DNA from 2 places in the Paenibacillus sp. NPDC057934 genome. Region 1 is predicted to be linked to the other one. Evidence: riboswitches for the same ligand, from Rfam matches in the RefSeq annotation. Region 1 holds a riboswitch; the other holds the start of a gene.
What was found. A riboswitch is a leader RNA that binds a small molecule or an ion and turns the genes downstream of it on or off. The one in region 1 is predicted to bind preQ1.

Region 1 (7,634 bases):
GTGTTTGCCTTTCTGGTGGGCACGCTTGAACTGCTGGAGCCGCATGAACGTGCGCGGGTGAAAGGGTTCATTATTAATAAATTCCGCGGTGACCTGTCGCTGCTGCAGCCTGGTTTGGATTGGCTGGAGCAGCGCACGGGCATTCCTGTCCTTGGTGTCTTGCCGTTTTTGCCGCAGCTTCGTATTGAAGCCGAAGATTCCGTGGTGCTGGAAGGAACGTCCGGGCATCGCCAGAAGGATGACGGCAAGGAACTAGATATTGCCGTCATCCGCTATCCGAGAATCTCTAACTTTACCGACTTTGATCCATTAGGGGAAGAGCCGGATACCGCTGTAAGGTATGTAACCCGTCCTCAAGAGCTGGGGACGCCAGATGTCATTTTGCTGCCAGGTACGAAGAATACGGCTGCTGATCTTTCTTATTTGCGTGAGCAGGGTTTCCCAGATGCGATTGATCGTGCCCTGAACAGCGGGACACTTCAGCTCGCAGGGATCTGCGGAGGATACCAAATGCTGGGCGTTGAACTGCATGATCCACATGCTGTGGAAAGTCATGAACCGGGAACAAGTGCCGGACTGGGTTATTTGCCGCTGTCTACGGTTTTTTTACAGCATAAGACCACTGTAAGGGTCAGCGGACGCTTAGCTCCCGGTCATCCGCTTCAGCTGTTTGGTGCTTCCTCGGATACAGAATTGGACACCGTTATTGCCGGTTATGAGATTCATATGGGTACAACCTCAAGTCTTGATACATCCGCTGTCAGCGGCCTGTTTGAGTTGACAGGGGATGCAGGCAGGAAGCTTGACGAAGGATGGGGCACAAAGGACGGAAAAGTGTGGGGAACCTATCTACATGGGGTGTTCCATAATGACAGTTTGCGCAGAGCCTGGCTTGACGGGTTGCGTCTCTCCAAGGGCCTGAAGCCACTAGAGACAACTTACTCAGCGGCTGCGCTCCGCGAGATAGAGTTCGATCGTCTGGCTGATGCCGCAAGACAAAACTTGAACATGGAAGCAATCTATGGAATCATGGGGATACATAGGGAAGGTGAATTTTAGTGGCAATTGCTATATTGATATTCATTGTTGCCGGCCTCGCGGAAATCGGGGGCGGTTATCTTGTCTGGCTCTGGCTGAGAGAATCCAGACCGCTTTGGTATGGTATTGTTGGGGCTATCATTTTGGTAGTCTATGGGATCATTCCGACACTCCAGAAGTTTCCGTCCTTTGGCAGAGTGTATGCCGCTTATGGAGGGGTGTTTATCATATTGGCCGTGTTGTGGGGCTGGCTGGTGGACAAGAAGATGCCGGACATCTACGACTGGGCAGGAGCTTTGATTTGTATGGTTGGAGTGTCTGTTATTCTGTGGGCTCCAAGGCACTAAGACTAAGGATGACTATTACTGCTGATAGGAGGTACCCTTTATGTCAAAAAATGCACAGTCCAGCTCTGGCCTCGGCGGAGCAGATATGCAGTCGGAATCCGACTTTCCGACCGGTCTGGCCAAGCCGGCACAGCGCGCACTTGCCGGAGCGGGGTATATTCGGCTTGAGCCATTGAGCAAGCTTACCGAGAGCGAGCTTTTGCAGCTGCATGGCATGGGCCCCAAAGCGCTAGGCCAATTGCGCAAGGCACTCGCTGAGAAAGGACTGTCATTTGCGGAAGGTTCCTGAGACTGGATAGTTACGACGGCTAAACAGCATAGAAAGGCAAACAACAAAAAGGCTGTCGGACAATAATTGGCAGCTTTTTTGCTGTAAATTGGTAGCTCTGATTTCAGCTTCGGGAATTGGTATGTCCGTTCTTGTTAATGAAATTCGAAGCGGCTTTCAGCAGGTCTGCCTAGATCACATGCCGCGGGCTTTCTACGAATTATTGCGCATTCCGGTCGAAAGACACATGCAAGCAAGCCCCCGTCCATTATCAGACGGGGGCTTGTCACATCTTAAGAATACATAGGTCAGATCTTAAATTGCTGCACAGCCTGTTGCAGTTTCGTGGCTTGCTCGTGCAAATGCTGCACTGTACGGGAATGACCTTCCAGCTCGGCGCTTTGTCGCTCGGAATTCTGAGAGAGCGTATTGGCGTTAGCCTGTGATTTTGCAGTAATCTGTGCAGTTTCCTCTACGGAGGCGCTAACCTCCTCACTTCCAGCCGAGATTTGCTGGGTAGCTGCCGACACAGATTGAATGCTGTGGTCGATGCTTTGAATGAGGATCAACAGATGATTGAACGCATTTCCCGCTTCTGCAACCTTACCGACGCCGGAGGCTACTTCCGAGTTAACGTGATTCATCTCTGCGACAGAGCGATTCATATCCCCCTGCAGACCAAGCAGGAATTCACGAATCTGGTCGGTAGCTGTCCGGGATTGCTCCGAGAGTTTGCGTACCTCTCCGGCTACCACGGCAAAGCCGCGTCCATGCTCTCCGGCCCGTGCTGCTTCAATCGACGCATTGAGCGAGAGCATTTGAATCTGCTTCGTGATCTCTGTGATACCCTGCACCACTGCACCGATTTGAAGGGAGCGTTCATTCATGATCTGGAATTGCCCCAGTGACTGCTCGGAAGCCCGTTCGACCTGACGCATTTGTTCAACGGCTATCTGGGCAATTTCATTGCCTCCGAGCGCCTCGGTGGAGGCTTCACTGATTTGTTCGGTAACTTCTCCTGCTGCGGAGGCGATATGCTGGATACTGTAATTAATCTCTTCCATGGCCCGCGAGTTGTCCTTCGCGCTGTGGGCAATAGATGTACTGCCTCTGTCAATCTCGATGACGGACTGCGCGGACTGCTCAGCCATGCCGTTCAGGACCTTCACGCGCTCTTGGAGGTCATTGGAGTCTTCGACAACCGTACCGGAGGTCTCCAGAACCTGGCCGATCATTTCTTTAAGGCGTTCAGTCATGGTTCGGAAACTTTCGGAGAGTTGGCCTACTTCATCGGTACCTTTGATAGTCAACTCCTGGGTGAAATCACCTTGTGCAAGCCTATTACTGTACGCTGCGAGCTGTGTTATAGGACGTGTGATCCGCCGGCTCATAAGTAGGGCACCAGTGATGCCGAGGATGAGGACCAGCAAGGTAATTCCTGCACTAGTCCAGAGGATACCGCTCATTCTTGCTGTGATAAAGGCTACATCAGAGCTTACGCCGACAATCATCGGACTACCTTTAATAGCAATGTAGGCTGTTTTATGTACACCGTAATCGTCACTATAAATATCACTGAGCGTCGTTTTTTGGTCCTTGAAGGCCATTTCCATAGCTGGGGTCACTTGCAGGGTATCTCCTGCCTTCATTTTGGAGCCATGATCAGCGGTAAGTACGGTAGCTTGACCGTCGTTCAGACTCGCCAGAAAGATCGTCTCTACATCATGTTGGTTGCGTTTGTCCTTGAAGTAGTATTCGATATTGGTAATTGACTGCTCATTCTTGCCTAGCGCCCGCTGGGCGTGGGTAGAATTGATGTTCTTGTATACATCCTGAACAGCTCCCGTCAGCAACTTGTTGATCTGCGGCAGTACATAGCTCTCGAACGTATTAGTCGATATGAAATAAAAGCTTACACTTAACAAAAGAGACGCGAGCAACAGGACGACGAACAACAAGCGCGTGAATTTACGGCTAATCGAGTGCTTGAAACGAAACATAGGGTTCTCTCCTTTTCTCTGATATGCCTTTCTATCCCATGCCTGATGCCTTTTATGTATGGATAGCTACGATAACTCCGTGAGTAGGGTCGTATATCAGGTTAATACTATCGCTCTGGTGGGATAAACACATATAGTTGATAACTATTTTATATAATTAACCTGCGGTTGAATAGTGAAAAATTTGATTTTTGGTGTATTATTTTCTGAAAAAGATAAAAAAAGTGTCGAAACTTCTAACTTTGATTGAAGTGGATGGAAAAAAGAGGACTTGCTCAAAAAATCAAAATCTTCTGGTGTCTTTGGTTCTGTTATGGTAGAGTATTTATGTTTTGTTCCGGAATCCGGAACCGCGGTTCGTAACCATCCCGCGTAAACAAAACTAGGAGGAGTTATAAGAAGATGTTTAATTTATGGTGGGGGATTCTCTTTGTCCTCGTCAATTTTGTATTTTTTCTGTTGTGTTACCGATTATTCGGTAAAAAAGGGATGTATGCCTGGGTGGGCGTCGCCACCGTCATTGCCAATATTCAGGTCTCTAAAACCATTTCCATGCCTCCGGGCATTGTCATGACCCTTGGTAATACCATGTATGTGACACTGTACATGGCCAGTGATCTGCTCAATGAGAAGTATGGGCGGGTCGAGGCGCGGACAGCAGTATGGTTTGGCTTTTTCACTCTAATTACGACGACAGTGATCATGCAGATGGCGCTGGCGTTCACGCCGCAGGAAAGTGATATCGCCCAGTCTTCACTGGAGACGATCTTCGGCATGATGCCGCGGCTTGCACTCGGCAGTTTGGTAGCCTACTTCGTCAGTCAGTTCCTGGATGTGCGGCTGTATTCGTGGATTCGAAAGTATTATGGCAGCTCGCGCCAGCTGTGGATTCGCACCAACGGCAGCACGATGGTGAGCTCTTTTGTGGATACGCTGATCTTCTGTACGATCGCCTTTGCCGGTATCTACGATTTGAAGGTATGGACAGAGATTCTATTGACCACCTATATTATCAAATTCTTGCTTACTGCAGCAGGGACACCGGTACTGTATATCGCCCGCACGTTTACCTTTGCGGAGGATAAACCGAATATGCCACTCCCGGAGACTTCTGATACGAAGGCGACTACCGCCTAGAAGAGCCAGGAGACCTTATAGAGCAAGTTACTGCATTAAAAAAACAGCACGTCCCCGCATTTGGAGACGTGCTGTTTTCAATTTATTGTGCCCGATTTTTCCTGGACAAGCGCGCTAGAAAGCACTCTTTATAGATGAAGTACTGTCAGAGCTTTAGGGAAGCTGGTCAGTGTCTGCGCACCGTTTTCACTGATGAAGACATCGTCTTCAATACGCACACCGCCCACGCCTGGCACATAAATACCTGGTTCCACCGTAAAGACATTACCCACTTCAATGATGTCCTCATTGAGACCGTGCAGTGAAGGATATTCATGGACATCTATGCCGAGGCCATGGCCGACACGATGCACGAAGTATTCTCCATACCCGGCAGCTTCAATGACTTCACGGGCAGCGCGGTCTACCGAACCGAAGGTCGCGCCCGCAATAGCGGCGGCTATCCCCGCTTCATTGGCTGCAAGCACGGCATTGTAGATGTCGGTTAGCTTGCTGTCCACCTCTTCGACGGCAAAGGTACGCGTAATATCAGAGGCGTATCCCGCAGCATACAGTCCGAGGTCGAACATCAGGAAGTCTCCGGGCTCGATGATCCGGCTACCCGGTTCGCCATGTGGAAGGGCAGTGTTCGGTCCTGAGAGGACCAGGGTGTCGAAGGCTGGACCGGAAGCGCCAAGCTTCTTCATCAAATACTCCAGCTCTGCTACCAATTCGATTTCGCTTACACCGGCCTTGACATGCTTCAAGCCACGGCGCAGCACTTCTTCCACCAGCTCTGCGGCATGTTTCATGGCAGCGACTTCGTCCGGCGACTTCTTCGCGCGCATGCCCCGCAGCAGATGGCCGATATCACTGAAGTGTTCTGCTGGAACAGCTGAAGCAAGCTGCTCGAATCGGGAGACGGTGAAATGCTCCTTCTCCATGCCAAACGCTCCGAGTTTCTGATCTTGCAGACGCTGGCGCAACAGATCATACGGATTATCGGTATCGCTGTGCGTGGCGATATTCTTCACGGAAGAGGCAGCCTGGGCTGCTTCAGCATCAAGAGCCGGGACGATCAGAACAGGATCTTCTCCACGGACCAGAAGTAGTCCGAGAAAACGTTCATGCGGATTGCTTGCGAATCCGGTTAGATAGTAGACATGTTTGGGATCGGTGACGAGCAGAGCGTCCAGACCTTCGCTGGTCAGCCCTTGCTCCAGGTTTTTCAATACATTGCTCATATTCAATGGTTCCCCTCTCGGTTTTGCGAAGGTATGCTTTCTCCCACCCGCAAAATGATGTACCATTATATTAAGACAATCGCCCGCAAAAAACCAGAACAGGGGACCGGCCGCTTCTGCCGCATCCAGCCTAAGAGGAGTGAACCCGTATGAAAGGTAAGGTTGTAATCATCACCGGTGCCAATGCCGGTATGGGATTAGCTACAACAGTTGAGCTTGCCCGCAAAGGTGCCAGGGTCATCATGGCTTGCCGCAGTCATAAGCGTGGGGAAGAGGCTTTAGTGGCCGCCAGACAGCAGAGTGGATCGGAAGAGATTGAATTGATGCTGCTGGATTTGTCCTCGCTGGACAGCATTCGCAGCTTCGCACAGGAATTCGCTGCTCGTTATTCCGTTTTGGATGTCCTGATCAACAATGCCGGGGTAGTCAGCACCAAACGCCAGTTGACCGCTGATGGGTTTGAGATGGATCTCGGCGTCAATCATCTGGGACATTTTCTGCTGACCAACTTGCTGCTGGAGCGACTTCAAGCGGCAGAGCAGGGACGGATCGTCGTGGTTGCTTCCGGCGCCTATAAAATCGGATCTATGCACTATGAGGACCCAACATTGTCCAGGGGCTTCAATCTGGCGAAGGCTTATGCCCGCTCCAAGCTTGCGAATATCCTTTTCACCCGGGAACTGGCATCACGCTTGCAGGGAACGCAGATTACCGTCAACTCGGTACATCCCGGCGCAGTGGGTACGAGCATTGGGATAAACCGGGATACCGGTTTTGGAAGCTCAGTGATGAAGCTGATGTCTTATTTCTTCCTGACCCCGGAGCAAGGTGCGGACACAGCCCTTTATCTGGCTACGGCCCCGGAATTGCGCCAGGTTACGGGAGAGTATTATTACCGCCGCAAGATTAAGGAGCTGTCCCCGAGAGCGACAGATTCCGCGGAAGCTAAGCGGCTATGGCAGTGGAGTGAAGAGCTGGTCGGCTTGTCCTGACTGATTTCAGTAATCGTATGAACCAAGTGTCATTCTTGGCGGACAGTGTATTATAGTGGAGGAATGAAGATATGGATTGGCAGAACTACACGATTGAAGATGCCGAACTCAATGACTTAGTGGAAATTGTAAAGATCTATAACTCAACGGTTGCTGGACGGATGGTGACTGCCGATCTGGAGCCTGTACGCGTAGAGGAGCGGGAACGGTGGTTCCACGATCATAACAGCCATCATCGCCCGCTGTGGGTACTAAGGAATAACGGCGAGATCGCGGCCTGGTTCAGCTTCCAGTCGTTCTATGGACGTCCGGCTTACAATGGGACTGCCGAGATCAGCGTGTATGTAAGCGAGAAGTATCGCGGGAGTGGCGCAGGCAGCATTCTGCTGACGCAGGCGCTGGAGACGGCCCCGGCCCTTGGGCTAAAGAATCTCGTAGGCTTCGTGTTTGGCCATAATGAGCCTAGCCTGGGTCTCTTGCGGAAGTTCGGCTTTACGGAGTGGGGACTACTGCCCGGGGTAGCCGAAATGGATGGGATTGCGCGTGATCTGGTGATTATCGGCCGCAAGCTGTAATCTTGGAAGCACCCTATCCGGCTTTGGGTCAAATGCCAAAAGGGAAACCGGCAT
Region 2 (7,634 bases), on a different contig from region 1:
TGAGCGGAAGCTACCGGAAGGTTCTTCAATCGCTCGATGATGTCAGCCTGCCACTGTCCATCGTTAATTGCTTTGGCGTAATTTAAAAGATCCAGATAATCATCGACTGACATGTGTACCGACTCCTTACTCTCTGTATACCAAGTATTATACTCGGTATTAAAGAAAATGCAATGCCTTATCCATAAAAAATTGTAAATTATTCTTTCTACTATAAAAAAAGCCCGGCCTCTCCACACGGAAGAAACCGGACTTGATTTCAATAAATCTATTACTTACCTTGTTTATTATGCCAGATTAAGGCATGTAATTGTGGCAGTACCCGTACTCGATTCAACGCAGGATCGGCGATCACCTTGTTGAACAGCCATTCCAGGCGCCTTAGCAGCCTTCCTGAGATGTCACCAGTCTCCTTAACATCTTCGTTACCCGGCTGCAGAAAGAGCTGTACATCCTCATACCGTCGATGAACCGATTTGGCATACTCCAAATCCTCTTCCCCAAAGACCACAACCTTCAAATTATGTGTGCCACGTCCATGATCCCTCATATTCCGCAGAATCCGGTCCAGTACATCCCAATCCGTCTTCATCCCCGAGCTTGGCGGCTTCGGACTGATGGTTAAGACATCCACATCGTAGAACCAATCCTGCCACCGACTGCCTTGAGTTTCGATAGCTACCTGAATACCTTTTCTATGAAGAAGGTCGATGAAATGCTTCATCCCCTCGCCAATCAGCGCCGGGTTGCCTCCAGAAATCGTTACGCTGTCAAAATTACCGTCAGCTAGCGACATCAGATCTTCTACAATCATTTCCGGCTCCAACAGGCGTACCTTATCTTTAGCTGTTCCATCCCAGGTAAAAGCCGAGTCGCACCAGCTACAGCGGTAGTCACAACCGTAAGTACGTACGAACATCGTTTTCACCCCGATGACCGCACCCTCGCCCTGTATAGTAGGGCCAAAGATCTCAATGACCGGCAGCTTACTCACAGTCACACCCCCCGTAACGGCGGTAAGACGGACCTTCTTCCGGGAGATCTTCGGCCAATACTTCCGCCCATGACGTTGGGGTCTCCCAGAGCTTCACAGAATATAGCGGCAGCCCGGCTTTCTTCAACTCATGGGCCGCATAGGATGACAAATTCTCAGCTGTTGTACGAAACGAGAGTTGGGCAACCTTGGAGCCAGAGCTGTACAGCGACTCAAGTACAGGTTCATTGCCTGTGGCGAGAAAAGCATGATCTAAACGATCAATCAGCACCTCTTGCACCCTTGCCTTGATTTCGCTAAAGTCAATGACGAAACCTTCGTTAGAATGCCCCTCCTGCATTGAAGGAACGCCCTTCAGCACAACCTCCAGCTTGTAGGTATGGCCGTGAAGATTGCTGCATTTCCCCTTATGCCCGATAAGCTGGTGGGCAGCGTCAAAGGTGAAGATTTTGCATACCGAAACCTCGTTCAGCATGAGTCACCCTTCTTTCTCTCCCCTTCGTACTGCGTCAGCCCACGGCTGCGCAAGAGGCACGCGGGACAAGTCCCGCAGCCACTTCCAATGATCCCGTTGTAACAGGTCAGTGTGCACTCACGAATATAATCAAAGTGGCCCAATTCGTCGGCCATTTTCCAAGTTTCTTTTTTATCCAGCCACATCAGCGGCGTATGAATCACGAATTCATAGTCCATAGACAGATTCAGCGTCACATTCAGCGATTTCACGAACACATCACGGCAGTCTGGATATCCGCTGAAATCGGTCTGGCAGACGCCTGTTACGATATGGTGATACCCAAGCTGCTTGGCAAGAATGGCCGCAAACGACAGGAACAGCAGATTCCGTCCATCCACAAAGGTGCTGGGAAGCTCATTCGCTGCTCCTTCTTCAATGGCGATATCATCCCGTGTCAATGCGTTGGGTGCCAACTGATTTAGCAGACCCAAATCGAGAATATGCTGTTTCACTTTAAAATCAGCGGCAATTTGCTGCGAAACCTCAATCTCGGCGGCATGCCGCTGGTTATAGTTGAACGTGACCACTTGCACCTCATCATAGTGTTGAAGCGCCCAGATCAGACAGGTCGTGCTGTCCTGGCCGCCGCTGAAGACGACCAATGCTTTTTTATTCATTTTTCGAAATCTCCTTTTTTTACAAAATAGGGTTAGCGGTTATCCACTTTTTCCGGGTAGAGATCATGATTCATTAGACGGTGCTCCGCCATTGCCTCATACTTTGTTCCCGGACGTCCCCAATTGCAATAAGGATCAATCGAAATGCCGCCCCGCGGAGTGAATTTACCCCATACTTCAATATAGCGCGGGTCCATCAGGCTGATGAGATCGTTCATGATGATGTTAACGCAATCCTCATGAAAATCTCCATGGTTGCGGAAACTGAATAAATACAGCTTCAGCGATTTGGATTCCACCATTTTTTGCTCCGGGATGTACGAGATGTACAGTGTCGCAAAATCTGGTTGGCCCGTAACGGGGCACAGACTGGTGAATTCCGGGCAATTGAACTTGACGAAATAATCGCGTCCCGGATGCTTGTTATCGAACGATTCCAGCACCTCTGGCGCATAGCCAAAATGGTACTGTGTTCCCTGATTGCCCAGCAGTGTAACTTCCTTCATTTCATCTTTCAATCTTCCTTCGGACATGACAAAAAATCCCTCTCTTTTCCTTCGGCCGGGGCCGGAATTGGAAAGAAGAACGAGATTTCGAAAACTTGGCTCTACTAAGAATAAACGAGTTCTGACCTATGGACAGAGTTATCCCGTTTATACGCGGAACATCATTCGTAGTGGCATCTGACGTCCCTTAAGGGTCTTAGTTTTTTATAGAGGGAGTTTGCGAACCTCTCCTGCGTGCAATGACGCAGACTTCTTCTTTAACTGATATCGTGCGTCTTGAACTATACCATGGGGTGTACGGGGATGACAAGTATAAAAACATAATGATTAAATGGATTGATTATTAATACAATAAATTGTTTAACGACGGCAAAAATGACGGATTCATTTTGGGCGAACAGGGTAACTTATAGCCTATAGATCATCTTCTAAAGGATGGGATCAGGTCATGGAACAGCAGGTACAACAACTCTCAGATTGGCTGAATACACAGGTGAACAAGACGATTCTCATTGAGAAGCAGGAGCTTTCCGATACGGACACCATTCATTTCAAGCTGGAAGGCGTCGATTACCGTGATGCAGATGATGTTATTGACGATTATCTGGACAGTGCGTTGATTCTTAGAGGTTCGGGAAGCACTTTGAACAGAGATGGCGAACTGGTGCGCTTGCCCCAGACTAATTTCGAAATTGCAGTCAGCGGGCTGCGACTCAATCGTTCGGATGCAGAAGCCGCAGAGGTGAAGACAGACCGTGCCCATTACACCTTGTCTAAAGAATGACACTTCGGAGCGTTTAATCCACATGTAATCTGTAACAAAATAACAACGCCTGCTTCGATTGGATAACAAAAAGAGGCTGCGGATAAACGCCCGCAGCCTCTTGCCTGTTCATATCTCACTACTCTTCGCCGATGATCTCCACTTCGGTTTCCAGCTCTACGTCAAATTTATTCTTCACGGTGTCTCTAACATGTTGGATCAGACCGATATAGTCGCTGGCCGTGGCGTGATCTGCATTTACAATAAACCCAGCGTGTTTACGGGACACCTCGGCACCGCCGATGCGGGTTCCCTGGAGTCCGCTTTCCTGGATTAACTGGCCGGCAAACCGTCCTGGAGGACGCTTGAAAACACTACCACAAGACGGGTATTCCAGTGGCTGCTTCGATTCCCGGAGGAATGTCAATTCATCCATGACCGACTTGATAGCTGTAGCTTCCCCTGGCTTAAGGGCAAACCGTGCCTCCAGAACAACGTATTCACCACTTGAAAAGATACTCTTACGGTATCCCCATTGCATTTGGTCACCCTGAAGCGTTATCAGCTCACCGGCCTTGTTCAAGACAACAGCGCTGTGAAGTACATCCTTGACCTCACCACCGTAGGCTCCTGCGTTCATATATAGAGCGCCTCCTACTGTACCAGGGATGCCGCAAGCAAATTCCAGACCCGTCAATTCCTGATCCAGCGCATAGCGCGATACATCAATAATTTTGGCGCCGCACTCGGCATACAACAGACCGTCGCGCACTTCCATACCGGTCAGGTCCGAGGTTTGAAGCACAATGCCGCGTACCCCTCCATCACGGATAATGACATTGGAGCCATTGCCAAGTACCGTGAGCGGAATACGCTGCTCATTCGCATATGTAACAATTTTCTGAATTTCTTCATAAGTAGCGGGAGCTGCCAATATATCTGCCCTGCCCCCCATTTTGGTAAATACACGTCCCTTTAATTCCTCATGACTTATAACGATGCCTGCTGTAACCATAGCTTGCAGATCGTTCTGAACTTTGCTGATATTCATATTGCATACCCCTTTGATGGAATAGAAATAAACCCGCTTGACGGGACATAAACTTGTAACTATAATGATTACAGGTTAAACATTAAAAATTAATTTTCATTATGGAAAGGAAGTTAACTCATGTCAACTTTAGTTATCGTCGCACACCCCAACCTTGAACAATCCAAGATCAATAAATACTGGCAGGAATACCTCAAGGCCAACACTGATGTTACCGTACACAATCTTTATGAGACGTACCCTTCAGAGGTTATCAATGTAGAGCGTGAGCAGAAGCTGGTGGAACAGCATGACCGCATCGTGCTTCAATATCCCTTCTATTGGTACAGCACACCGCCACTTTTGAAAAAATGGTTCGATTCCGTGCTTACCTACGGCTGGGCTTATGGCGAGAACGGCAACAAGCTGCATGGCAAGGAATTGCAGATTGCATTGTCCACCGGCGGTCCTAAGGAAGCTTATACACCAACTGGCTATAACAAATTCAGTCTAGAAGAGCTGCTTAGACCTATTGAAGCTACTTCCAATCTTATTGGTACAAAACTGCTGCCTTACTTCATTATCAGCGGTGCAATGACCATCACGGATGAAGAAATTCAAGCCTCTGCAATACAATATGCCAAACTAATCACTACCTAAGTTGCAAGGGTAGATGATCAGGCAACCACAACTTTAACAACGAACAGGCTCCCTTGTCAATGACGGGAGCCTGTTCTTCTATATATATATTTATATTATGGATGATTTTATGGCGATATAACCATTTTTCCTCACGGGAATTGGCTACAATCCAACAGCTTTGTAAGCCGCAAGCTCATATGGGAGACACAGCGGAACACCCGTGCGCGGATCTGGCATAATATCGGCCTCGATGCCGAACACTTCACGCAGAACCGGTGTAGTCATTACGTCAGCTGGCGCTCCTTCGCTAATGACTGTACCGGACTTGATCGCCACCATATGCTGCGCGTACCGGGAAGCATGATTCAAGTCATGAACTACCATGATGATGGTACGGCCCTTCTCTTCATTCAGCTTTTGCAGCAATTGCAGAACTTCCAGTTGATGTGCCATATCGAGGAACGTTGTAGGTTCATCCAAGAACAGAATATCCGTCTCTTGCGCCAATGCCATCGCAATCCAGGCGCGCTGACGTTGTCCTCCGGAGAGACGGTCAATCGGGCGGTCATGGAAGTCCGACATCCCCGTCTCAGCGATAGCATTAGAGATAATTGTGCGATCTTCTGGTGTCAATGTACCGAAGCCCTTTTGATGCGGATAACGACCGTAGCTGACCAATTCCGCCACAGTGAGTCCGTCCGGTGCTGTTGGGTTTTGTGGTAAAATCGCCAGCTGGCGAGCCACTTCTTTAGTGGAGAGGTTATGAATGGATTTTCCGTCCAGCATTACACTGCCGCTCTTCGGCTTCATGATCCGGGCCATCGTCTTCAGAATCGTGGACTTTCCAGAGCCGTTAGCCCCGACAAGCGCCGTTATTTTCCCTGTTGGAAGCGTGAGGTTCAATCCCTTAACTATAGTAGCTTCCGAGTACCCGATACTTAGCTGTTCTGTATTCAAACGTTCTGACATGATCTTCACTCCCTGTAGTTTTTCGGGGTAGGCCCGTTAATATTGGATTTGTAGAATAAATTAAGCTCTTGATTTGGCAAGTAAGTATAAAAAATAGGGTGCACCGATTACAGCCACTACGACGCCTGCCGGCACTTCCGCCGGCTGCATAATCCAGCGGCCGATGGTATCGGCAGCTAGTAACAGGAGTCCGCCTGTAAGGGCAGCGGCCGGCAGCAGCACTTGATGCCGCGGTCCGACCAGCCTGCGGGCCAGGTGCGGGGCGATCAGACCTACGAAGCCGATGCCGCCGCTGACCGCCACACAGGAGCCTGCAAGAGCAACTGCAGCAGCGAGTAGCAGCAGGCGTTCACGCTCCACCGGAGCGCCAAGCCCGGTGGACATCTGGTCGCCCAGATTCAATACATTCAGCACTCGGGCTTTATAGAACGCGAATGGCAGAAGAACGACAATCCATGGCAGCAGCGCCAGTACAAAGCGCCAATCGCCACCCCAGATCTTCCCGGCCATCCAGGTGGCTACGAATTGATAATTCTTGGGATCGAGCCTCAGCGCCAGCACAATCTGGTAGGCGTTGATCCCTGCGGCAACCGCGATCCCGATCAGCACAAGCCTTGCCGGGGACAGCCCTTCCCGGCGAAAAGCCAGGATGTAGATTAGCGCGGCTGTAAGGCCGGCGCCCAGCAAGGCTAGCAGTGGAAGCACGTAAATCGGCGCCGCCGTTGTAGCTGGAAAGAAAGAAATGAACAAGATGACCGCAAAACCAGCACCTGCGGTGATCCCTAAGGTAGAAGGTTCAGCTAATGCATTGCGCGACAAGCTTTGCAGTATACAGCCGGAGACTGCAAAGCCCGCCCCGACTAGCAGCGAAATCACGATACGAGGCAACCGGAAATCAAACAGGATCAGCTTCTGCTGATGATTTCCTTGTCCGCCGATCGTATGCAGCACCTCTAGTGGTGAGAGACGCATAAAGCCTGTATTCATGCTGATGATGAACACAGCAGCGATAAGAAAACCTAGCAGTAACAGAACCGTTATGTTCCTTGTACGTCTCTGCTTCTCATAAGAACTGAGGATGAGCTTGCTCATGACAGCGCCCCCTTCCGTCTGCTCGCCAAGTAAATAAAGAACGGTACACCGAGCAGCGAGATTAGAGCGCCGATCGGCGTCTCATAAGGTGCATTCAGGAGTCTGGCTCCAATATCTGCAAAGATCAGGAGCAGACTGCCAAGTACAGCTGAACAAGGAATCACCCAGCGGTAATCAATGCCTACCAGATAACGGGTAATATGAGGAATGAGCAGACCGACAAAAGCAATCGGGCCTACAGCCGAAACCGCCGTTCCGGCAAGCACCACAACCGTGACCATGCCTCCGGCCTGTACCAGCTTTGTATTCTGACCGAGTCCCGCTGCCACCTCGCTGCCGAGGCTGAGCAGTGTAATGGAACGAGACATCATCATTGCCACAACAAGAGCTACGAGAATTGGCGTTGCCATGATCTTAAGCTGACCCCATGTCGTTCCGGCGACCCCGCCGGCCAGCCAGAACGTTAAGTCCTGAGACAGGTGGAACAGGATCGCTACTCCCTGG

Region 2: it holds a riboswitch for preQ1, as region 1 does, so the genes downstream of both, queF (preQ(1) synthase) here and ACFVRY_RS08270 (queuosine precursor transporter) in region 1, are expected to answer to the same signal.

What each region holds. Positions count from the first base shown of each region.
Region 1 covers NZ_JBHVPB010000003.1:174,290-181,923, forward strand. Annotated here, with positions in the region: gene ACFVRY_RS08250 (cobyric acid synthase) at 1-1,059, shown strand, start outside; gene ACFVRY_RS08255 (YnfA family protein) at 1,059-1,385, shown strand; gene ACFVRY_RS08260 (helix-hairpin-helix domain-containing protein) at 1,426-1,674, shown strand; gene ACFVRY_RS08265 (methyl-accepting chemotaxis protein) at 1,962-3,653, opposite strand; PreQ1 riboswitch class I at 4,000-4,045, shown strand; gene ACFVRY_RS08270 (queuosine precursor transporter) at 4,056-4,790, shown strand; gene ACFVRY_RS08275 (M24 family metallopeptidase) at 4,919-6,013, opposite strand; gene ACFVRY_RS08280 (SDR family oxidoreductase) at 6,163-7,005, shown strand; gene ACFVRY_RS08285 (GNAT family N-acetyltransferase) at 7,077-7,580, shown strand.
Region 2 covers NZ_JBHVPB010000009.1:227,017-234,650, reverse strand. Annotated here, with positions in the region: gene ACFVRY_RS21480 (hypothetical protein) at 1-113, opposite strand, end outside; gene queE (7-carboxy-7-deazaguanine synthase QueE) at 272-994, opposite strand; gene ACFVRY_RS21470 (6-pyruvoyl trahydropterin synthase family protein) at 987-1,469, opposite strand; gene queC (7-cyano-7-deazaguanine synthase QueC) at 1,463-2,128, opposite strand; gene queF (preQ(1) synthase) at 2,161-2,661, opposite strand; PreQ1 riboswitch class I at 2,825-2,868, opposite strand; gene ymzB (protein YmzB) at 3,083-3,418, shown strand; gene murB (UDP-N-acetylmuramate dehydrogenase) at 3,537-4,448, opposite strand; gene ACFVRY_RS21445 (NAD(P)H-dependent oxidoreductase) at 4,569-5,087, shown strand; gene ACFVRY_RS21440 (ABC transporter ATP-binding protein) at 5,232-6,038, opposite strand; gene ACFVRY_RS21435 (FecCD family ABC transporter permease) at 6,099-7,130, opposite strand; gene ACFVRY_RS21430 (FecCD family ABC transporter permease) at 7,127-7,634, opposite strand, start outside.